One region of the Desulfonispora thiosulfatigenes DSM 11270 genome, then DNA from elsewhere that is predicted to be linked to it. Evidence: riboswitches for the same ligand, from Rfam matches in the RefSeq annotation. Region 1 holds a riboswitch; each other region holds the start of a gene.
The links. Region 1 has a riboswitch for thiamine pyrophosphate ahead of thiD (bifunctional hydroxymethylpyrimidine kinase/phosphomethylpyrimidine kinase). Riboswitches for the same ligand answer to the same signal wherever they lie in the genome.

Region 1 (8,229 bases):
GGGATGCCCTTATCGATTAAACAAAGACTCTACAATTGTGCAGTTGCAATTTTAAAGGGCAGAATTCTTGGGATAGTTCCAAAAATGCATATTCCAAATAGCAAGGAATATTATGAAAAAAGATGGTTTAATTCTGGATTTGATTATGCGAAAGAATCAACTGTAATTGAACTTTTAGGACAAAAGGTTTCATTTGGAAGTTTGCTTTTTGAATGTACAGATTTGCCATTTTCCTTAGGAGTAGAAATTTGTGAGGATTTATGGTCGCCTATTCCTCCAAGCTCTTATTTATCTTTAAAAGGAGCAAGTATCATAGCTAATCTTTCAGCAAGTAATGAATATGTAGGTAAATCAGATTATCGCAAATTACTGATTTCTCAGCAAAGTTCAAGGTGCATTTGTGGTTACATTTATGCATCTGCAGGAGTACATGAATCCACCACAGACTTAGTTTTTGGGGGGGATAGTGCGATTTATGAAAATGGTACTTCATTAAAAGAGTCACAGCTATTTAATCGCGAAAGTGAATTAATAATAAGTGAAATAGACATAGAAAGATTAATTTCTGAGCGTCAAAAAAATACAAGCTTTAGTGAAAATACGACCTTTTTAACCCAAGAGTTAAATACCGAAATCATTAATTTTAGCTATGTTAAAGATTTTAGGTTAAGCACATTATCTAGAGAAATAAACCCTTTACCATTTGTGCCAGGGGAAGAAAAAACTTTAGATAGTCATTGCCAAGAAATATTTTCTATCACAACAGCGGCTTTAGCTAAAAGACTAGAACATACAAAAATTGATAAAGTAGTTGTGGGTATTTCTGGAGGATTAGATTCTACCTTAGCTTTATTATCAATTGTCCAAACCTTTGATCTCCTGAATATTGAGCGAAAAAATATTTTAGCAATTACTATGCCGGGATTTGGAACATCCGATTTAACTTATAATTATGCTCGCGATTTAATGGAAAAGCTAGGTGTAACTAGTAAAGAAATAAATATCACAGAAGCTTGCTTAACTCACTTTAAAGATATTGAACATGATAAAAAGATACTAGACACAACCTATGAAAATGTCCAAGCTAGGGAAAGAACGCAAATATTAATGGACTATGCTAATAAAAATAATGCGCTCGTAATGGGTACAGGTGATTTGTCAGAGTTAGCCCTAGGCTGGGCTACATATAATGGAGATCATATGTCTATGTATTCGCTTAATTCTGGTATTCCTAAAACTTTAGTACAATTCTTATTAAAATGGGCAGCAGATAATAATATGTACGGTCTTAAAGAAACCCTTTATGGAATACTTGATATGCCGATCAGTCCAGAATTAATCCCGACGGATAAAGAAGGGGCAATAAAGCAAAAAACAGAAGACTTAGTAGGACCTTATGAATTACATGATTTTTATTTGTATTATTTCTTGCGTTATGGCATGAGCCCTAAGAAAATTCTATTCTTAGCAGAAACAGCATTTAAAGATAAATATCCTAAAGAGACCATCTTAAAATGGTTAAAAGTATTTTATCATAGATTCTTTTCGCAGCAATTTAAACGTTCTTGCATACCCGATGGTCCAAAGGTAGGCTCAGTAAGTTTATCCCCAAGAGGAGACTGGAGAATGCCAAGTGATGCAAGTAGTAGCATCTGGCTCAAGGAATTAGAGGAGTAATATATAATCTAGGCTACGTACGCTCATTCCTTTGAATTTGCCCGAGCATATGTAGCCTAGATAATTAATTATCTTTAAAAATTGAAAGCAATTCCTCACTAGCTTTTTTAATATCTTCTTTACCTAAAATAGCGGAGATAACTGAAACGCCTTCAATCCCTGTAGGCTTTAATTCAGAAATATTATTTTCATTAATGCCCCCAATAGCAACTACAGGAATATTAACTGCTTTTTTCACCACTCCTAATTGCTCTACGCCAATAGGTTTATCTATTTCCTTACTACCTGTTGGATAAACAGCTCCCACTCCTAAATAATCGGCTCCTTCTTCCTGAGCTTTTAGGGCAGCTTCGACTGTATTAGCCGTAATTCCTAAAATTTTATCAGGTCCTAGCATTTTACGAGCTACTGCGCACGGTAAGTCTTCTTGACCAATATGAGCACCCGCAGCATCTACCGCAAGGGCGATATCTAGGCGATCATTAATTAATAAAGGTACATTATATTTATCAGTTACTTTTTTGAGACTTTTGGCAATATTATAAAAATCTAAAGAAGAAATATCCTTTTCACGCAATTGCACAATAGTAGCTCCACCTAAAATAGACTGCTCAACAGCCGTTTCTAAATCCCTATCTCCTAAAATACCTCGATCTGTAACTAGGTATAAAGCATAGTCTAGTTTATTCTTCATGGATTTTTCCCTCGCCTTCTAATATTTCTGGTGTTAAATTATAAATATTATCAAATATTCTCATTCTAAATGTGCCAACACCTTCAGAATCTTTTAAACTATTGAAAGACTTTTCACCAGCTAGTCCCATGGATAAAATCCCAGCAATAGCCGCACTATAATAATCCTCAGTGACACCAGCATATGTACCCACGAGTGATGAACACATACATCCTGTTCCCGTAACCTGAGATAATAATTTATGACCATTAGCAATAAAAGTAGTATTTGTTCCATTTGAAATAATATCAATTTTACCTGTAATTGCAACAATAGCATTTAATTTATGGGAAAGCTCAAGAGCAATTTCTTTGCCATTTTGCATATCATCCATAGAGTCGACACCTTTAATATTACCATCTATGCCAGCTAAGATTTTAATTTCAGACATATTTCCTCGGATAATAGTTGGATTAACTTCTGCTAAAAGTTGTTTGGCTGTTTGAGTTCTAAGTTTTGTTGCTCCCACTCCCACAGGATCTAAAATTATGGGTATATTTCTTTCTTTTGCTGTTTTTCCTGCTATAATCATAGAATCAATTGTGCGAGTATTTAAAGTGCCAATATTTAGAACAAGCGCCCGAGCTAGAGAAGTCATTTCTTTAACCTCTTTTTCATCATCAGCCATTACAGGGGATCCCCCAAGGGCTAGGACAATATTTGCACAATCATTTACAGTAACATAATTAGTTATATGATGTACTAGAGGACTCTTTTCACGCACATCTATTAGTAATTTTGTGGTTTTTTGATATATTTCCAAGATGTAAATCCCCCTTTAATCGAGCATACCAGCCTTTTGGTATAGAGAATAAAAATGATTAGTCGGTCCATATCCTTTACCTAAAGCAAGAGAATGTCTAATAGCAGTTGTTATATATTCCTTAGCCTCTCTAACTCCCTCTTCAACATTAGCCCCTTTAGCTAAATTAGCCGTGATTGCAGAAGAAAGGGTACAGCCTGTCCCATGAGTATTTTTTGTATTAATTCTTTCTGAGGTATAATGCGTTATTTTTTTACCATCATAAAGAACATCGATTGCATCCTCGGTGAGATGTCCACCTTTAACTAATACTTTTTTAGGGCCCATTTTGTGAATTAATAAAGCAGCCTTTTCCATATCTTCGACAGTATCAATTTTCATTCCGACAATTACTTCAGCCTCTGGGATATTAGGTGTTACTACTTCAGCAAGAGGTAAAAGGTGGGAAATAAGGGCTTCTTTAGCTTCAGGTTGTAATAAATCAAAACCGCTTTTTGAAATCATTACAGGATCAACTACCACATTTTGCGCCTGATATTTTTTGAGATTTTCTGCGATAGTTTTAATAATTTTAGTTTCAGAAACCATTCCAATTTTTACTGCATCTACTTCTATATCCGTAAAAATTGCTTCAATTTGTTTAGAAACCATTTCGGCACTTAAATTTTCTACTGCAGATACTCCTTGGGTATTTTGCGCAGTGATGGCAGTGATAACGCTCATTCCAAAGACACCATGGGCAGAAAAGGTTTTTAAATCGGCTTGTATTCCAGCTCCGCCACTACAATCAGAACCAGCAATAGTTAAAGCAGTTTTCATGAAAATTCATCCTTTCTTTTGATAAAAAATAAAAAAAAGCACAAACTATAGTAGTGTGCTTTTGAAAATAGACACACTTTCCTACGCTGGTTTTATCCAGATCAGGTTTAAAGGGTTAAAGATAAAGGTCTTTTTCTCAGCTAGCCGTTCTAGCTCCCCTAGTGTAGTACTAATATAATATTTAACCTTTTTATACTATCATGTTATTATAATGGTGAGAAAAGTCAAGACTTTGGGGATAATAAGGGGAAATAAACTTACTGTCTACGATTATTATTCAGAAAATATATATCAGCTAAAAGTTAAATCATGTTTTACCACAAAAACTATTGACAAAGGTGTATAATAATAGATAAGCATTTTTTAGCAGGGATATTAATATTTATAGAAAAAAATAAGGAGTGATATTTATCAACTTTAAGATGATTGAATTAAAAGATAAAGATATCTTTGATCAATTTTTCAAAAGCGATAGATACGAAGGATCGGAATGTACCTTTACTAATCTATATATGTGGAGAAAAACTTATAATATAACGTGGACCCTTGTAGATGATTTTTTATGTGTGAAGGCAACCTTAAATGATGCTACATACGTTCTACCACCTTTTCCAAGGAATAAGGACGGCTTTTTTAAGGTTGTAGATAAACTAATAGATTATATTAAAGAAATTAATATACCCTTTGTTATGGGGGGAATTACGGAAGATTTAATGGCATATATGGAAAAAGAAAGGCCTAATATGTTTAACTTTACGGAAGATTTTGATACCCATGATTATGTGTATAGTGCGGAGGATTTAGTAGAATTAAAGGGCAGGAAATATTCTCGTAAAAGAAATCATATTAAGAATTTCAAAAAGCATTACTCTGATTATGAATATTTTGATATGACTGAGGAATTAGTCCCATCCTGTATTCAAAGTGCCATTGATTGGTGTGAAAAAAAGGAAAAGGATTTTAATGATAAAAGAAGCTTAATTTGTGAGCGTGATGCTTTAATTGAAGCCTTAAAGCAGTTTACCTATTTAGGATTTAAAGGTGGAGTAATTAAAGTTAATGATAAGGTCGAGGCCTTTACTTTTGGGGAACTTTTAAATGAAGATACCGCTGTAATTCATGTGGAAAAAGGAAATCGTGAGCTTAATGGCATTTATCCTACGATTAATCAAGATTTTTGTATTCGTAATTGGAGTGAAATTAAGTTTATAAATCGAGAAGAAGATTTAGGTTTACCCGGGTTAAAAAAGGCTAAAGAATCTTATTATCCTGTAAAATTCATTAAAAAATATAGTGCTACTTTAAAAAATGAGGGATAGATATGGACTTTCATTTAATTAAAGAAGAGGATAAGCCTTCAGTGATGCGTTTGTGGGCGTACTGTTTTGAAAATGAAGAAGATCCGTTTTATAATTGGTATTTTAATAATTTCTTCAATAGTGAAAATACCCTCGGTTCCTATTCAGAAAATAAATTAATGGCGAATTTACAATTAAATCCGTATCAAATTTATGTACGGGGTAAGGCTTTAGATACTTCTTATATAGTCGGCATTGCCACCGATCCAGCTGCAAGAGGGCAAGGAATTGTTAGGGGCTTAATGGTGGAATCATTTAGGGAAATGAAAAGGAGAAAACACTTTGTTTCCATCTTAATGCCTTATAGGGCTCATTTTTACTACCCTTATGATTTTGAGTTTGTCTATCATCATTTAAAATATGTTATCCCTATAAGCGATTTAAAAAGGCAAGGGGCAGGGTATGGTGAATTTAGGCAAATTGACGAAAATTATATAAAAAATAAAAATGATTATCAGGAACTGCAAGAGGTTTATGATAAGTTTACTAAAAATAAACATGGATATGTTGTGCGTACAGAGGAAAATTGGAGGCTATTAGTAGAGGAGCATTTAACTGAAAAAGGATATATAACTCTTTTATTGGAGCAAGGCAAGCCTATAGGTTATTTGTTTTATTATTTACAGGATAATAGATTTATCGTCAAAGAAATGGCCTTTGCAAACATAAACGCGCAGAAATCTCTTTTAAAATATATCTATAATCATAATTCTCAAGTAGAAACCTTGGAATGGAATGCTGCTGTAGATGATTTAACTTATCTTTCTTTACCTGATCCGAAACAGGGCATAACGATGTACCCTTTTATGATGGCGAGGATAATAGATGCTAAAGAGGCTTTAGAAAGTATAGATTACTCCAGGGATATTACGGGAACAATTAAAATAAGTATTTCTGATAATTTAGCCACCTGGAACGAAGGAACCTTTAAGGTAGAAATTAATGAGGGCAAAGCTAAAGTTACGAAAACATTAGAGCCTTCTGATGTAAATCTGGGGATTGGCACCTTAACAAGTTTATATTTTGGGAGATTATCTGCGAGTGAACTTGAGTTTTTAGGTAAAATAAGTAGTGGTTCAGCTAAAAAAATGGAACTTTTAACTCAGATATTTCCGAAAATGAATAATTTCATAAATGAATATATTTAAAAGGCCGTGCATATGTCCGGATTATTACTCAGAGAAAAGACATTTAGTAAAGAAGATGTCTTTTCCTGGGTTAATTACAGGAATTAATATGCACGGTTTTTTTATGTAGAAAAATATTTCAATCTTATTCTTTAAGGTATTAATAAAAAAACCTTTTTTGGAAAAACTAATCTTAAGGTAGTAAATATATATGGAGGTGAGGTAGGATTGAAAGAAAAGATTTCGATTATCCAATTTAATATGGTAACCTTTGGTTTTATCGTTGGGAATAGTATAATTTATTCCTTTGGTTTAAACTATGCCCAAAGAGAAACCTGGATTGCAGACCTTATAGGCCTACTAATAGGGGTAGGAGTTATATTCATGATTACATACATTGTTAATAAGTATCCTTTAGGAAGCTTTGATTTAATCTTAGAGCATTTATTTGGTTCAGTACTGGCTAAAGTATTTTTGTTTATAATTTTTATGTATGCTTTTTTTACAGCAGCCATGATTTTAAGTCATGTTGATGTTTTTATGAATAATACTATTATGCCCGAAACCCCAGGCTGGGTTTTTAATTTATCTTTAGGAGTTGTAACTGCCATAATTATTCGCTATGGCGTAGAAACAGTATCTAGGTGTTCTGAATTATTTGGGCCTATGATTTTAATCTTTATTATAATTTTAGGAGCATTAGCTATACCACAATTTGACTTGAAATATTTTTCTCCCCTTTTTACGGAAGATATAAGTTCGATTATGAAGGCAGTTGTTCCAATTGCTTCTTTTCCTTATTTACAAGCAGTATTACTTGTATTTTTTATGGTTTTAATAAATAAAAAAACAGAAGGAAACACCTATAAGCTAAATATATTGGGGTTGGTACTAGGAGGAATAATTTTAATAAGTAGATCGATTTATAAAATCGGTATTTTTGGAGTAAGAGAAGCTACTAAATTAACCTTTCCCTTTTATAGTATTAGTAGACAAATAGAAGTAGGAAGTTTTCTGCAAAGAACTGAAATTTTATTTTTAGGAGTTTGGTGTTTTGCTATTTTTATTAAATTAGCAGTATGTCTTTATGTCTGTGCTAAATGTATGCAAGGGATTTTTAAACTAGAAGATTATAAGATTTTAGCTTTACCGATTACACTTTTAGCGGTTCCGTTTTCTCTTAATTTATTTAACAACTTTCAGGGAGTTCAATTGTTTCTCAATGTAACCTTAATTTTCATTAATATTATTTTAATTGTAATTCCGTTTTCAATTATCTTTGGTTTTAGTTTATTTAAAAAGAAGGTAAGTGCTTAGCACTTACCTTCTTTTTAGATTTCCATTAATTTATAAAAGGCTGGAAAGATAGATTTAAAGATATCATTCATGAATGCACCAATGGCTGAAATATTTACAGTTTCATAATAAACCAGCCCTGAGGAGATAAGACTTAAAACTAAGAAACTAGCAGTAACATAAATGATTTTCTTATGATTATCCTTTTTATTATCTTTAAAAAGAGGGACTAAATCAACCCACGCAACCAAGACGACAATAAGTATTAATAAATAAAACATTTTAACCTCCCTGTGTTACTTCTTTAAAAGAAGACCACTAGATATTACGTCTACATCTACTTTAACATCCAAGAGAACTTTATCTTTATAAATCCCTTTCCATTCATCTTGCTTCAGATGAACAAGGTCAGGATACTCACCAACAAAGGTTCTTCCTAAACTAAAAATATCTAAG
Region 2 (8,229 bases), on a different contig from region 1:
ACCAGCTTCTTTTAAGAGAGCTTTAGCCTTTTCAATATCAGGTTTTTGAATAGCTAATTTTTCTAAAGAAGCATCATAACCCCATGATTTACTTGGTAATGGAAGGTAAGCCCTAGTAGCTCCTCCAAATTGAAAAATGTTCTTTACTGCTGCATCTACATCTAAAGCATAGCTAATAGCCTTTCGTACACGTATGTCAGCAGTTGGTCCTTTTTTCATATCCATACCTGCAAAATATACGTTCATTCCTGGCATTGTTTGAATATTTATATTAGAATCAGCTTCTAATTTTTGTTTATCAGGTCCTGCTACTGCAACTGAAATATCAATATCACCACTAATTAAAGCATTTGACATCATTGCTTGATCAGGAATAAATTTAAATACTAATTTATCTAGATGAGGCTTTTTCGCCCAATACTTTTCATTTTTCACTAAAGTAACATTATCATCTTTAGCCCATGTACTAAAAATAAAAGGTCCTGTTCCTATAGGGTTTTGACCAAAATCATCCCCTAAACCTTCAACTTCTTCTTTAGGGATAATAGCATTACCTGGGTCAGTTAATCTTGCTAAGAAAGCAGCATTTGGAGATTTTAATACTAATTTAACAGTGTTTTCATCTACCACAATTGCTTCTTTTAAATCGCTTAAACGACCTAAAGCCGATTCATTAGCTGATCTTTCTAAACTGAACTTAACATCTTCTGGTGTAACTTTACGTTCTTTTACAAACTTACCTGGGTGGAAATATACATCATCTCTTAAAGTAAATGTATATTCTAACATATCCTCAGATACCTTCCAGCCATCTTTACCAATAGAACCTACTATACTTTGTTGATCATCGGTATATGTAACTAATGTGTCAAAAATAGAATTCATCACGCTAGATTCATAAGTACCTGTATATTGTGCAGGATCTAAAGTTTTTGGCACCTGATCTAAACCAACGGTTAAACTTCCTCCATCCATTGGTTCTAAGTTAGCGTCTTGTCCAGCATTATCATCTTTTTTACCGCAACCAGTAATCATGACTGCTAACATTAAGCATATAACTAATAAATAATTCAATGATTTGCGTTTCATTCATAAACCTCCTTCATTAATTTAATCTACTTAATTAAAAGTATAATGTAATAGTTACTATTAATCATTGTACATAGATTACTAATTGCAATCTTTTAATTTGTGCACCGTGTATAATGTGTATCCAATTTTATAGATTTAACAAATGTCTTATTTTTATCGCTATTGACAAACTAAGTTTAATCTCAGGTTCATCAATATCTAAGTTTAAGATTTGTCTAATTCTCTTTAATCGATAGTTTAAAGTGTTTCTATGCATAAATAAATTTTCCGCTGTTAAGAGCACATTCGCATTATACTTGTAATATTGTTCTAGTGTATGAACATAATCAGTGTTATTCTTTTGGTCATATTGTACCAACATCTCTAGATATTCCTTATAAAACTCATTTAAGCTATTATTATCCTGATTAGAAAACAATATACGATAAACTCCCATATCATCGAAATTATAGATTTTTCCGCTTCCTAAAACTTTTCTACCAATAGTTAAAGCTTGATTTGCTTCTTCATAACCCGTTGAAAAATTACCAATTTCTTTTACAGTTTTGCTGATACCTATTGATAAAGAAATATCTAAAAACTTTGTTTCTACATTCTTTTTAATTTTCTTAGCGATAAATAAACAATACTCTTTTACCTCCTTAGTATCGGCAAAATTAGTATCTAAAAATAATAGAAACCCATCTCCCCGTTCCGTAAGTATTGAGTTTTTAGTGTTCGCTAAAACAACCTTTTTGATCGTATTATATATTTCGCTTTTAAAATCTTCCATTTCATACATTTTGTCAATCTTTCTCTGGTTTAAGCTGTAATTATCAATATATACATTCATAATCACAAATTCTTTATTAATATCCCACCCAAAGTCATTTGCTCTTTTTACTAAACTATATCCTTCTACATATTTATTTACTAAAAGCTCATCAATAAAATCCCGCTGTAGTCTTATTTCTGTTTCAAAAATTGCCTTTTCCTTCATAATTTCTAAAGCTGCTACAGTTGCACTTCTTTCTAGGGCTATTACAGTAAAATCGTTAATACTATCTTCTTCATCTAATATAAGTACTACTCCATATTTTTTTCTTCCAGCTAAAATTGAAACTATCACTTGATTGCTTGAATCATCTTTAATAACAGAGATTCCTTCTTTTAAATACTCACCCATTAATTTTGTGTTTAATCTTTTTTCTCTTAAAAATAAATACACTTCTTTACTTTTTTCATCTGCACAAAAATCCAGCAAATCTCCCGCCTTATTTTCAATAAAAACTGGCTTATTAATTACTTCTGCCAAAATATTTGTTACGCCTTTTAAACCTCCGCCACTTAAAACCATTTTATTTAATCTTTGATGTAGTTCATCCCCTAAACGTAAAAGCCTAGTTTGCTCTTGTAAGATTAAGCTTAAAACATTATTAATTATATCCGAATAAATAACATTTCCTGGTAGTTCAATAATCGGAATGTTTAGCCTATCTGCTAATTTTAAGACCTCATCAGGTATATTATCTAGATAACGTCCTAGTTTAATAGCTAGAGCTGTTTCTTTTTTATTAGCTAAAAATTTCACAATGTTAAGCAATTTTGTTTCATCTTTTTGCATAGCAAATGTTGTGGTTAATAAAAAGGTGTTTTTTCTAATCCAATCTCCAAAATCCGGAACCTCAATTACATCAATATATTCTATTTTATTATTTAAACCATTTTCCCCCGCTACAACCTTAGCATTTTTTAATATATCTAAACTTAGAATTTCTTTTACAGTAACACGCATAAAAATCTCCCTTTTGTCTTAATATCTATCTCATCTCTGCTGTAATATACTTATATTTAAAATTCTCATTTAAAAGTTCATTAATTATTGTTCCTAGTAATTAAGTTTATTATATCATTTAAAACATAGAGTAATATTATCTAATTAATATTTTAAATACAACTTCTAGGGTATAATCATAAATTACCGAAAAAACAATTAAAAAAGGGCACCTTGCAGAAATTAAATTTCTATGCAAGGTTACCCTTAAAATGACCTAGTCAAGCAAAATTATAGACTTATAAAAGCATCTTTAGCTTCTGGTTTTTTATCTATTAATTTATATTTTGCCATCCACTCAATCACATTTTCATAGCTTTCTAAAGACTGTGCACCAAAGTCCTCCATTAAAGGTAAAAGGATTTCTAAACTTTTTTCTTCAATCTCTTTTTCTAAAGGAAAACTATCATTTTGATGAGAAAGTAAAATAGTTAAAGCTTCTTCAGGATTATCTTTAACAAATGCTTGTCCTTTTGCTGCCGCATTCCAGAATTTTTTAACTGTTTCTTGATCATTTTTTGCTGTATCTTCACTTACTACTAACACTAACTCATAAAAATCTGGCACACCATAATCAACTGGATTAAAAGTTTTAATTTTTTGTCCTTCTTTTTCTAATAAAACCTGTTCATGATTTATAAATCCACCGCTAGTTGCTTCTACCCTTTTAGTTACTAGTGCAGGGATTAAATCAAAACCAATATCAATAATTTCTACTTTACTTAAATCTCCCCCATCAGATTCAATTACTGTTTTAGCTACGGCTTCATAAACAGGTAGTGAAAATCCTACAGTTTTGCCTTCTAAATCTTTTGGTGAGTTAATATTTTGGTCTGTGGTAGTCATCATGGTATTTAAATGATGACCTACAATAGATGCTACTGATACTACTGGAATATCTTTTGCTCTAGCCATTACTATTTCGGGTTGATAACTTACGGCAAAAGTAGTTTTTCCCCCTGCTACTAGTTTTAAAGGATCACTAGTTTCTGCTGGCATATTAATCTTTACATTTAAACCTTCTTCTTCAAAATAACCTTTTTCAGCTGCTACATATATAAAGGAATGAACTGCATTTGGATACCAATCTAACATAATACTTACTTCTTTTAAATCTTCAGTTTGTTCTGCACTCTTTTCTGGTTCTTTAGCTCCATCACTACATGCAACTAAAGAAAACATCATTACTAATGATAAGAATAAAATACCTAGCTTTTTCATCAATACACTACCCTTCTTTTTTTGTATTTAAAGACCAGGGGATGAAAATTTTTTCTAATATTTTGACTACTCCGAATAAAAATATTCCAAGCAAGGCTAAAATTATAACAGCAGCAAAAACGGCATCAGCTTCTAAATTACTAGACATTCTTCTACTAAATACCCCTAATCCAGAATTTCCACCTAACCATTCTCCTATTACTGCCCCAATAACACTTACGGCTGCTCCGACCTTTAACCCAATGAAAAAATTAGGTAAACAAGCAGGTACTCTAACCTTCCAAAATATTTGACTTTCTGTTGCCCCCATGGTTTTTAACAGATTTAGATACTTTATATCAATGCTTTTAAATCCTTCAAAGGTATTTACAACAATAGGAAAAAAAGTAATTAAGACAGTAATAGCTATTTTTCCCGATAAACCATACCCAAACCACATAATAATTACGGGAGATAAGACAATTATGGGTATAGTTTGAGAAATGACTAAAAATGGATAAATCCCTTCTTCTAATTTTTTACTTTTTAGCATTAAAACAGATATTAAAACTGATAAGATAACGGAAATAAGTAATCCTGCCATAACCTCTGCTAAAGTTACAGGAAAATGAACTGTAAAAAGAACTTTTTTATATGACCATAAAGCCATCGCTATTTTCGTAGGTGCTGGTAAAATAAATTGTTTTACTTTTAATAGTCTTACAGCTACCTCCCAAAAAATCAAAAACAGACTTAAGAATATGATCGCGTTATAATTTTTCATTTTTTTCATTCTTCTAATCCCTCTAGACCTTTTAATATTGCTTGTCTTATTTCAGTAAACTTAGGGTATCCTAGTAAATCATTATCCCGCGGATATTTAAAAGGAACTATAAATTCTTTAATATTTCGATTTGGTATTTTGCCCAGTAAAAATATTCTTTGAGATAAAAATATTGCTTCTTCTACATCATGAGTTATGAAGATAATAGTTGGTTTGAATTTTTGCCACATTTTAAGTAACCATTTTTGCATTTTAAACCTTGTTAAAGCATCTAAAGCACTAAATGGTTCATCAAATAAAATAACTTTATTACCCGTGAGAATATTTCTTAAAAAAGCTACCCTTTGCCTCATACCCCCAGAAAGATGATGCGGATAAGCATTTTCGTATCCTTCTAAGCCAAATTCTTTTATTAATTCTTTTACCCTATTTCGTGCCTCTTCTTTTTTTATCCCTTTTATTTCTAAAGGAAGCACACCATTTTCGAGTATTGTTCGCCAAGGCAAGAGTAAATCTTCCTGAGGCATTAAGCTGATTTTTCCCATTCTATCAGTATTACTACCATTTAATAAAACTTGTCCCTTGGTAGGTTCTAATAAACCTCCTAAAATATGTAGTAAAGTTGTTTTTCCACATCCACTTGGCCCAACTAAAGCTATAAATTCACTTTTTTCTACTTTAAAACTTATATTTTCAAACACTGGTTCTTTGTTTTCTTGGTAAGAATAATGAATTTTATCTACATTTAGTTCCATTGTTTTCACCCCCAATAAAAAAACCTCTCTACGCAAGGTAAAGAGGCTATAATCCTTTTCTAAACTTCCCTACGTAGGTATTAACCAAGTCAGGTTCAAAGGGTAAAAACTAATTGTTTTTTCTCAGCCACATGGCACCCCCAGCGACAATATTAAGTTATCCTTATTGTAGCATATAATAGAATATATTACTACAACCTTAGCTTATAGCAATTACAATTAAACCTAGTACTGTTAAGAATGTTCCAATAATTTTTAAAAGATACATAGATTCCTTTAAAATAAAATAACCAAACAAAGTACCAATTGGAATACTGACTTGCCTAAAAGCAACAACATAAGCAACATTACTGGCAAATAACATCGATAATAAGATTATCCCATACGAGACATAAATCCCTAAGCCCATAATAGTAGCATTTTTTTTATGGTTTTCCATTATTTCTCTAAATAATTTTCTTTCCTCCTGGCTAAATAAGGTGAATATTCCTAGCCATACAGAAGAAAAAAGAGCAATAAAAACCATAAAGATTAAAGAAGCTTCTAAAGATGAAAAAGCCTGATCGGGTACTTCATTTAAAATCCTTAGGGCCTTATCATCAATGACTGAATAGGCGGCTGTACCGATAGCTGCTACAAAGGCAAAACCGATTGATTTGGTAAATAGACTTTTCAGAGTTTCTTTGGTTATCTTTTCAAGAGGTAGAATAAATAAACCAACTACAATAAACAAACATCCTATTATGTAAGAATGCGAAATATCAGAGGCTTTTCCGATCATTACTGTATATATAGTAACCATAATAATAGGTAAAGCCCTTGCAATAGGGTAAACTAAAGACATTTCCCCTAAACGATACCCATAAGCTAAGGTGCTGTAATACAGGGCTTCAAAGAAACCTGTTAATATTAAAAGCACCCAAACATAATCAGGAATTAAACTTAATTTATCATGATAAAAAAATAAAATTGGAGAAAAAATAATTCCCGCTGCGATATTTCCTACAAAAAAATAACTTATCGAAGAATTATCCTTTTTACTTAGTAGATTCCAACCCGCATGAGTAACTGACGAAAGTAAAACTAAAATTATACTTATCGTAGACACATAAAACCCTTCCTCCAAATTAAGGTACTATAATCCAATTTTATCAAATTATTATGAAATTATCTATGAAAATTTGCTTTTTAAACTTTATGCAAGAACTCGCTTAAATCACTACACACTAAGACTGGCTTGTCATAATGTACTAGTTTTTTTAACTTACTTACAATTGTCGTATCAGGATTAACTATGACTAATTTTTCTAAAGAATTATTTTCAAATGACTCTAATAATAACTTTCTTATTCCAAAATCTGTAGGAGGAAAAGAATAACCTATCACAATTAAGTTTTTACACTGGGATAAACATTCTTTTGCTTTAACCCACAACTCCCAAATTAGTTCTTGATTATAATTTTTATACAATACCGGTGGAATTATTACAGGATCAATAATTAATCCATCTATATTCTCTGGTTCAGTAAGCCACCATTTTTCTGAGGTTAATACTACTTTTCCATTTTGTTGTAGATTTCTTTTCTGATCAACGGGTAAATATTTAAACCAATTTAAGGATCCATGTAGTTTAAGGATTTTCCAATCATATAATTTGTTTTTTTGATAATATGATTGGTCTACCTTTATACCATCAATTACTATTTGATCAAATTCCACTCCATAACTTAAAGGATATTTCCACTTATATTGATTATGTTTTCTCTCATTTAAAAGACCTGAGGCTGTTTCTATAGATCTTTCTACATTGCAATCATAATTAAAGGTTATTATATTTGGTTTTTGCTGATATATTAATTTGCCAAAATCCCGCATTAGCTTTGATGAATTGATGAATTCTTCAAAATCAGCTAAAAATTGTACAAACATTATTTTAAGGGCAGAATTAATTCTAAGTAAATATGATATTTCTTGTTCTTTATTTTCTTCAATTGCTTCCATTAATTGAAGTTGGATCAGAGTAAAACATTCTTCTAAATTAAATGTTCTATTTATTAAATTTTCTTTATCCATTTTCCAGTACTTTTCAATATACTCATATACTAAATTAACCTTTTGCACATACTCCTTAGATTGATACTTTGTGCTTTTAAGGATTGTTTTAAAAAAGTTTAAAGTTAAAGGAGGATTAAGTCCTTCATAGTCCGTTATACACTGATTTATTCCTGCTCCAATTATATAAACTGTATCATTAGTCATATAAAACTATCCTTTCAAGATCAAGCTATCATATATATTTCCCCATAGTTAAATAAGAATACCTAAATACTTATAGAACACTTTCAGTTAATTATGTATATTAATTTCAGATAAAACTAATCATATAAAAACCAAAGTATACAATATAATCATTTGCAAAAAAATAATATTCAGTTACAATATATACGGGGAAACTTCCTAAGAATGGTTAAAGATGAGTATAGTTAGGTTAGGAGGAGTAAAATATGTCAAGGACTATTGGTACCACGGTTAGAGGTATTATAGCACCTATTGTTAAACAAGGTGATGACCTTGTAGAAATCGTA
Region 3 (8,229 bases), on a different contig from region 1:
GCTTTAATCACTTTATTACGCAAACAGCTGAGGGATTATCTACAAGGGAAAACGAAATTAGGGCTAATTTACAAGAAGTAAGTAAGCTGATTTTTAACAAGCAAGGATTACTTATAAGCATTACTTGTGATAAAGATAAATATAAAAGTGTGAGCGATACTTTACCTGATTATTTAAAGAGCCTTAATAATAAACAAACAAAAGCTAACTTGTTTAAGTTTAAGATGGTGAAAAAAAATGAGGGAATCATTAGCCCTGTACAAGTACAACATGTCATACAAGGGAATAATTTTAAAAATCTAGGTTATGAATATCATGGTAGCATGAAGGTTTTAGAAAATATCATTGATACAGAGTATTTATGGAATCGAGTGAGGATGCAGGGGGGAGCATATGGAGCAAGGGCTAGTTTTAGTAGTACGGGAGACTTTATTCTCTTTTCCTATCGAGATCCAAATTTAAGCAAAACCTTAGAGGTATTTAAAGAATTACCTAAATTTATAGAAGGTTTTAAAGTTACTGATAATGAGATAAATAAGTATATTATTGGCGCAATAAGTGATTTAGATAGACCACTTAGTCCCTATGAACAGTCTAGGCTTTCGGCTATGAATCATTTAGTTAATTGTAGTTATAAAGATGTACAAGAAAATAGAAAACAAATATTGGATACAAACGAGAAAAAAATCCGGGAGTTAGTACCTCTACTTAAAAAGGTTTTAGAAGATGATTATCACTGTATTGTAGGTAATGAAAAGGTAATTAAGGACAATCAAGAATATTTTGGGCAAATAATGAACATAAATTTATAAGGATAATTTATTAAATGCATAAAAGAATTATTTTAAGAGAGGAATTGTTAAAAATATAAAGAATATATACATAAATATTTGCAATATTGTGTGGAGGGAAATTTATGAATCGTTTAAAAAATTCACTAGCAATTAAAATTTTAGTGCCAACAATTGTTTTAATTTTACTAGGATTATCGATCATTATTGCCACAAATGCTTATACCATTAATAAAGTAGGAGCAGAAGGCATACAAAACACAGGTATTGAAATGGCTAAACGAACTGCATCAGAAATGAATGATTACTTAAATATGTATGGATATGTCCTACATAATGTAGCAAAAACTGATTCTGTTAAGAATTTTGCTGCCATTACAGAGTCAAGAGATTTAGCGACATATTTAAATCGACCTGAGTATCAGGAATTTTACAAAGATATCAAAACAATAACGGATGAAGATGAAAATATTTTAACGATTTACTTTGCATCGGAAAAAAGTCAAAATTATTTTGATGCCACCCAGTTTATTCAACCAGAAGATTTTCGTAATGATAAAAGAAGCTGGTATGTGGAAGGAAAAAGTGAAAAAGGACTTTGTTATACTAAGCCATATACGGATCTAATCACAGGAGGTTTAGTTTTATCAATTACTACTCCTGTAAATGATAATAGTGGGAATTTTCTAGGATTATTGGTTATTGATATTAGCTTAGATTCCATTAATGATGTTTTAGCTAAATTAGAAACAGGTGATGGGTATGCCTATTTATTAGATAAAGAAGGTTGCTACTTAGCTCACCCAGATGAAGAATTAGTCATGAAGGCAAATGCTACTGAGCGTGAAGGAGATGTAGGGGTAGTTGCGAGGGAAATGATTAGTGGTGAATTTGGCTGGAAGGAAATTAATTTTGAAAATGAAGATTATTGTGTATTTTATTCACCTGTAAAATCTGCAAAATGGTCGGTAGGAATAATGACCCCAAAAAGCGTGATTACAGGTCCAATTAAAAAAATGGTTAATAGAAGTATCACGCAAGGATTGATAGCTCTATTAGTTTTAGTAGGTGTATTATTTTTTGTAGTCTGTTCAATAATAATTAAACCAATTAAAAAGCTAATGAAATTTTCCCAGGAAATAGCCCAAGGAAACTTGAGTATTAAAGAATTAGAAATTACCTCAAATGATGAATTAGGAAGGTTAAGTAGGTCATGCAATACTATGCTTTCTAATTTAAGAGAGGTAATAGATAAGGTAATAAATGGTGCTTCGACCTTAAATGTCTATAGTCAAGAACTTTCAGGAACATTAGATGAAATAAAGGCTAAAGCCACAACTATTGATATTGGAACACAAGAAATTGCTTCAAGTACGGAGGAGTCAAGTGCAAGCACAGAAGAAATAACAGCATCTAGTCAAGAAGTAGCTGATTCAACCAGGAAAGTAAGTCAAAAGTCTAAAGACGTAAGTGAAGCAAGTAAAAAAATAGCCCAGAGGGCAGAAGTAATTAAAGTACAAATTGAAGATGCTCAAAAAACAGAAAAGGCTATGTATGCTGAAAAACAAGCAAGTATTCAAGAAGCCTTAGAACAAGGAAAGGTAGTAGAAGAAATTAGTAAAATGGCAATGGTTATTTCAGATATTGCAGCTCAAACTAATTTATTAGCTTTAAATGCAGCAATTGAAGCAGCTAGGGCTGGAGATCAGGGTAGAGGATTTGCCGTAGTCGCAGACGAAGTACGTAAACTGGCTGAACAATCAGCACATACTGTTCAGGATATCCAATCTATTACCACTCAAGTACAAAGTTCTTTTTATAATTTAGCAGAGAACTCTGAAGGAATTTTAGAGTTTATTGATACTAAAGTAAATGAAGATTATGAAAAAATGCTACAATTTGGCTCACAATATTCTGAAGATGCAGAAGAGTTATGGACATTGTCAGAAGAAATGAGCATTAGCATGGAAAGTATCAAGAGATCTAGTGAAGAAATATCTATAGCTATGGAAGCTGTATCGGCAACAGCAGAAGGAACTTCGGCAGGTACCCAGCAAATTGCAATGAGTATTAATGAAACTACCACAGCAATTGATAATATTGCAGATTCGGCTCTCCATCAAGTAAAAATTGCCGAAGAATTAAATGCAGTAGTGCAAAAGTTTAAACTGAAATAAAGATATATAACCTGAACAAATAAAAAAAGCGTCTCGGCTTTTTGATTTAAGTCGAGACGGCCCTTTTCTTACTCTTACTCTGGTAAAACAGCTACCCAATTCACATAATAATTACTAGCAGCATTATCGCTAACCACGGTAAAACCATTACGATTTACTCTTGTAACGGTATCTACAAATGATACTTGACTTCCTTGACCTTTCCAATAGGAAGTTACAATTACTATTGGAGGGCTTGAAAATCTACGATTAAACCTGATATTTAATTCTCCAGTACGATTTTTTACAGCAGATCCGGCATCTATAACAGATCTATTTTGTGGAAACGGGAAAAATGGATTAAATGGGTTAAATTGCTGTTGAGGTTGCTGTTGACTCATCATTGGCATTTGATTATACATATAATTTTGACTATTATACATTAAACTACTCCTTTCAAATTAACTTTTCGTGGTTATAATTTATCATATTCTCGTGATTAGTTTTGGTTACTGTATTAATAAGAAAAGCGGCTATAAAGGTAAGGATATTAATAATTGACATTAATATAAAGATAATTTGAAATACTCTTTACATTTATTAAAATATTCATTATACTATGAGTAATTAAATATTTACGGAACAAGGGGAACCTATACTGATAGGCTGAAAGTGAGATGTTATCTCTTACCCTTCGAACCTGATTTGGTTAGTACCAACGTAGGGATGTTCAGCGATTAATTTTATTTTTAATATTAATGCAAATCCTTAGGGGTTTGCATTTTTTTTATTTAAGAAAAAGGAGGCGATAAAATGAAAATTAATGGACAAGAAAGTTATCTTGAAGTAGGAATAAGCGTTAGTGAAATGTTGTGCAAACTAGATATCAAAGAAGACAAGGTAATTATTGAAATAAATTTAGAGATTATACCTAAAGATAAATATGCTGAAACAAAGCTTAATCAAGATGACAAGGTAGAAATTGTTACGTTCATGGGGGGAGGTTAGGATGAAGGTATATGTTAATGAAAATCCTAAAGAAATAAAAGAGGGCACATCTTTATTTGAATTAAAGGACATTGTGAAAAAAGACACAAATATCATTGTTTTAAATGGAGCCCCTATAACTAAAGATAGGATATTAAATCAAGATGATAGGATAACATTTATAAAAAAAGGCCAGATACCTAGTAAAGAAGAATTAGAAGCACTTTTAGTAGCCAGGCACACCCCAGGAGTTCATGCTAAAGTAAAAAAATCCATTGTAGGAATAGCAGGACTAGGGGGACTCGGTTCTAATGTAGCAATTTCTCTTGCTAGACTAGGTATCGGTAAATTAATCTTGGTTGACTTTGACCGAGTCGAACCAAGTAATTTAAATAGACAACAATATTTTACCAGACATATAGGGATGATGAAAACAAAAGCTTTAGAAGAATTAATTAAAGAGATAAATCCCTTTGTAAAAATAGAGACAAAAGACATATTTTTAGATCAAGATAACCTCATAGATTGTTTTAAAGAAGTAGAGATTATTGTAGAAGCTTTAGACAATCCAGAAAGTAAAGCAAATTTAGTAAATACAGTATTAACAAAAGATAAAGAAAAAATAATTGTGGCAGCTTCAGGTATGGCAGGATATTTTTCTAATAATACAATTAAAACCAAAAAAATTAGAGATAACTTTTATTTAATTGGTGATGATTTTTCAGAAGTACAGATGGGTTGCGGGCTAATGGCCCCTAGGGTTGCTATAGCAGCAAATCATCAAGCAAATACAGTTTTAAGAATTATTTTAGGTGAAACAGAAGTTTAAAAAATGAAAATTGGAGTGATAATAATGGATAAATTAAATATAGGTGGACACAGTTTAGATAATAGATTATTAATAGGTACTGGAAAGTATCCAAATCATAGAATTATGTATGATGCAATTCAAAAAAGTGGTAGTAAAGTAATTACCATGGCTTTAAGAAGAGTAGATATTAATTCTAAAGAAGAAAATATTTTAGACTTTATCCCAAAGCAATGTATCTTTCTTCCTAATACATCAGGAGCTAGAAATGCTGAGGAAGCAGTAAGAATAGCAAGACTTGCAAGAGCTTCTGGGTGTGGTAATTGGATTAAAATAGAGGTTATTTCTGATAGTAAATATTTATTACCAGATAATTATGAAACAACTAAAGCAACAGAAATATTAGCAAAAGAAGGCTTTATCGTTCTTCCTTATATGAGCCCAGATTTAATGGCAGCTAAAAGAATGGTAGAAGCAGGAGCTGCAGCTGTGATGCCACTAGGTTCTCCAATTGGAACTAATAGAGGAATTAGAACTAAAGAATTAGTACAAATTATGATCGATGAAATTAAAGATGTGCCAATTATCGTTGATGCTGGTATCGGCAAACCTTCTGAAGCAGCTGAAGCAATGGAAATGGGAGCAGGGGCAGTTCTAGTAAATACGGCAATTGCCACTAGTAGTGACCCAATTCAAATGGCAGAAGCCTTTTCCATGGCAGTAAAAGCTGGTCGCATGGCGTATCTTTCAAAATTTGGACCTGAAAGACATTTTGCAAGTGCATCTTCGCCTCTAACAGGATTTTTGAATGAAGGTGCTTGCTAATGAGTTTTTATAATGTTTATGAAAAATATAAGGATTTTGAAGTTGAGGAATTTTTTGAAAAGGTTACTGAAAATGATGTTTTAAGATCTTTAAATAAAGATAGATTAGATCAATGGGATTTACTAACTCTTTTATCACCACAGGCCAGTAAATTCTTAGAGCCAATGGCTAGAAAAGCACAAAGACTAACTCAGCAACACTTCGGTAAAAGCATTTTATTATTTACACCGATGTATTTATCTAATTATTGTACTAATCGCTGTGTATATTGTACATATAATGCAGAAAACCATATTTTCAGAAAAAGGTTAAGTATGGAGGAAATAGAGATTGAAGCTGCTGCTATAGCTAAAACTGGTTTACAACATATTTTAATCTTAACAGGGGGATCTAGAGAAATAACGCCTGTTGAGTATATCGTTGATTCAGTTCAAGTATTAAAGAAATATTTTACATCTATTTCAATTGAAATTTATGCGTTAACTCAAGATGAATATAAAAAGGTAGTAAATGCTGGTGTTGATGGTTTTACTATTTATCAAGAGGTATATAATGAAGAAATTTATGATAAGGTGCACTTAAGTGGAGAGAAAAAGAATTATCGCTTTAGAATTGATGCACCCGAAAGAGCTTGTAAGGCAGGAATGAGAACAGTTAATATTGGAGCATTACTAGGCCTTAATAAATGGCGTAAAGAAGCTTTTATAACGGGACTTCATGCTGATTATCTGCAAAATAAATACCCAGAAGTAGATATAAGTATTTCTCCACCTAGAATTAGACCTCATGTTGGAGTTTTTGATGAAGTTTATCATGTTGATGACCCTAGTTTATTACAAATAATGTTTGCATATAGATTATTTATTCCACGAGCAGGTATAACAATTTCAACTAGAGAAAGTGCAGAATTTAGAAATAATATTTTATCCCTTGGGGTAACAAAAATGTCTGCGGGGGTTAGTACAGAGGTTGGAGGTCATACAACAGAAGAACATCAAGACCCTCAGTTTGAAATTGCTGATAATAGGAATGTTGAGGAAATGAGAGATGCAATTTTAGCTAGAGGTTATCAACCAATCTTTAAAGACTGGATGCCCCTTGCTGATGAGGCTTTGTCTAATTATTAGAGAAGAGTAAGAAAGTATATAATAGTATGTTTAAGCGGTTAAATAATTGTAAATTTAAGAATAGGATGAAAAGATGATTTATTTCATAACTAATCGAAAATTAGTATCACCCGAAAGGTTTTTGCCTATTATAGAGGAAGCTGTAAAAGCAGGAGTAGGCTCTATTATTTTACGCGAAAAGGATTTAAACTCGTTTGATTTGTTGCAATTGGCCATAAAGGTTAAAGCAATAACAAAAGGGACTAATACTTCCTTAATTATTAATGAAAATCTTAAGGTTGCTAGGGAAATAAAGGCTACAGGTATTCAAATTTCTTTTACTGATTTTATGAATGATAGGACGGATTTTACCGGGATAATAGGAGTATCAGTACATAGTTTAGAAGAAGCCTTAACAGCCAGTAAAAATGGGGCAAGCTATCTTTTAGCAAGTCATATTTTTCCGACAGATTGTAAAAAGGGTTTAGCTCCTAGAGGAATTAAATGGTTAGAAAAAATAACTTCCCGTGTACAAGTTCCTGTCATAGCCTTAGGTGGGATAAATATTCATAATTTAAGCCAAGTATTTAAGGCGGGGGCAACAGGTGCAGCTCTGATGTCTGAGATTATGCAGGCAAGTGATGTACATCAAAAAATAAAGAATTTACATAATGAATATAAACTTTTGCCATAGAGAAAAACTTATAAAAGACTCTCCTTTATAGCTAGGAAATGGTTCCTGCTACTTAAGGAGAGCCTTTTTTATGTAAATTAATATTAGATTTTGCGGAGCCAGACGGTAGGAGGATTTTTAGCTTCTATAATATAACTATTACCTTTTACTGTTAACTTAAATTTTTCTCTGGTTTTATTACCGACATTTTGTTGAATAATTTCGATATAATCTGATCCAACTTCCGTAATAATAGCAACATGACCATAGGTTGCATGCGTGAAAACGAGGATATCATCTGGCATAGGAGCAATATTTCCTCCATTTTTATATTGCACTAATCCTCTATCAGCATTAAATTCACCATGAGCTAAATTGGGATCATAAAAGTCCTTAGCATTACCAAATAAATTAGGTAAGGGATGTTTTTTAGCTTCGTAATAAAAACGCTTCACATACTCTACACATTGCCATTTAAGTCCATAATAATAGCCATCTGCACTATAATGCTTGCCATGAGATGTTGTATACTCTGTCCCATTATAATAAACAGCTACGTTCTTATACTGATCCATACCTTCCTGAACTGAAGGCGTGGGTGTAGGTGATGGCTCTATTTTTTCCTTAGATGAAAAACACCCTTTTAGTATAAAAATAAGACTGAGCAAAATTAAAATATAGATAAAAAATCTTTTATAATTAAGGTGTCGATAACGCATATACCTAAAATTAAACATATGTACCATCCTATTTGTTTTAGTAAAATCTTTTTATTTATTATATATATCGCTTAATAAAGTAGATTAGAACAAGTATCTTTTCTTAATTTAAATGCTCAATTATTTACAGAAACCTTACATATATCCCTGAAATATGGAGATAA

Region 2: it holds a riboswitch for thiamine pyrophosphate, as region 1 does, so the genes downstream of both, B8965_RS01565 (ABC transporter ATP-binding protein) here and thiD (bifunctional hydroxymethylpyrimidine kinase/phosphomethylpyrimidine kinase) in region 1, are expected to answer to the same signal.
Region 3: it holds a riboswitch for thiamine pyrophosphate, as region 1 does, so the genes downstream of both, thiS (sulfur carrier protein ThiS) here and thiD (bifunctional hydroxymethylpyrimidine kinase/phosphomethylpyrimidine kinase) in region 1, are expected to answer to the same signal.

The regions. Positions count from the first base shown of each region.
Region 1 is NZ_FWWT01000015.1:23,317-31,545, forward strand. Features, by position in the region: gene B8965_RS05170 (NAD(+) synthase) at 1-1,677, shown strand, start outside; gene thiE (thiamine phosphate synthase) at 1,742-2,371, opposite strand; gene thiM (hydroxyethylthiazole kinase) at 2,361-3,173, opposite strand; gene thiD (bifunctional hydroxymethylpyrimidine kinase/phosphomethylpyrimidine kinase) at 3,189-3,992, opposite strand; TPP riboswitch at 4,054-4,162, opposite strand; gene B8965_RS05190 (DUF2156 domain-containing protein) at 4,415-5,311, shown strand; gene B8965_RS05195 (GNAT family N-acetyltransferase) at 5,314-6,498, shown strand; gene B8965_RS05200 (GerAB/ArcD/ProY family transporter) at 6,706-7,794, shown strand; gene B8965_RS05205 (hypothetical protein) at 7,809-8,054, opposite strand; gene B8965_RS05210 (Ger(x)C family spore germination protein) at 8,070-8,229, opposite strand, start outside.
Region 2 is NZ_FWWT01000007.1:23,967-32,195, forward strand. Features, by position in the region: gene B8965_RS01545 (ABC transporter substrate-binding protein) at 1-1,089, opposite strand, end outside; gene B8965_RS01550 (PucR family transcriptional regulator) at 1,220-2,866, opposite strand; gene B8965_RS01555 (ABC transporter substrate-binding protein) at 3,137-4,126, opposite strand; gene B8965_RS01560 (ABC transporter permease) at 4,134-4,898, opposite strand; gene B8965_RS01565 (ABC transporter ATP-binding protein) at 4,895-5,644, opposite strand; TPP riboswitch at 5,694-5,796, opposite strand; gene B8965_RS01570 (EamA family transporter) at 5,844-6,752, opposite strand; gene B8965_RS01575 (hypothetical protein) at 6,833-7,903, opposite strand; gene B8965_RS01580 (coenzyme F420-0:L-glutamate ligase) at 8,149-8,229, shown strand, end outside.
Region 3 is NZ_FWWT01000013.1:156,233-164,461, reverse strand. Features, by position in the region: gene B8965_RS04495 (insulinase family protein) at 1-812, shown strand, start outside; gene B8965_RS04490 (methyl-accepting chemotaxis protein) at 917-2,968, shown strand; gene B8965_RS04485 (H-type lectin domain-containing protein) at 3,043-3,390, opposite strand; TPP riboswitch at 3,583-3,691, shown strand; gene thiS (sulfur carrier protein ThiS) at 3,761-3,955, shown strand; gene thiF (sulfur carrier protein ThiS adenylyltransferase ThiF) at 3,957-4,763, shown strand; gene B8965_RS04470 (thiazole synthase) at 4,788-5,567, shown strand; gene thiH (2-iminoacetate synthase ThiH) at 5,567-6,694, shown strand; gene B8965_RS04460 (thiamine phosphate synthase) at 6,768-7,367, shown strand; gene B8965_RS04455 (CHAP domain-containing protein) at 7,451-7,921, opposite strand.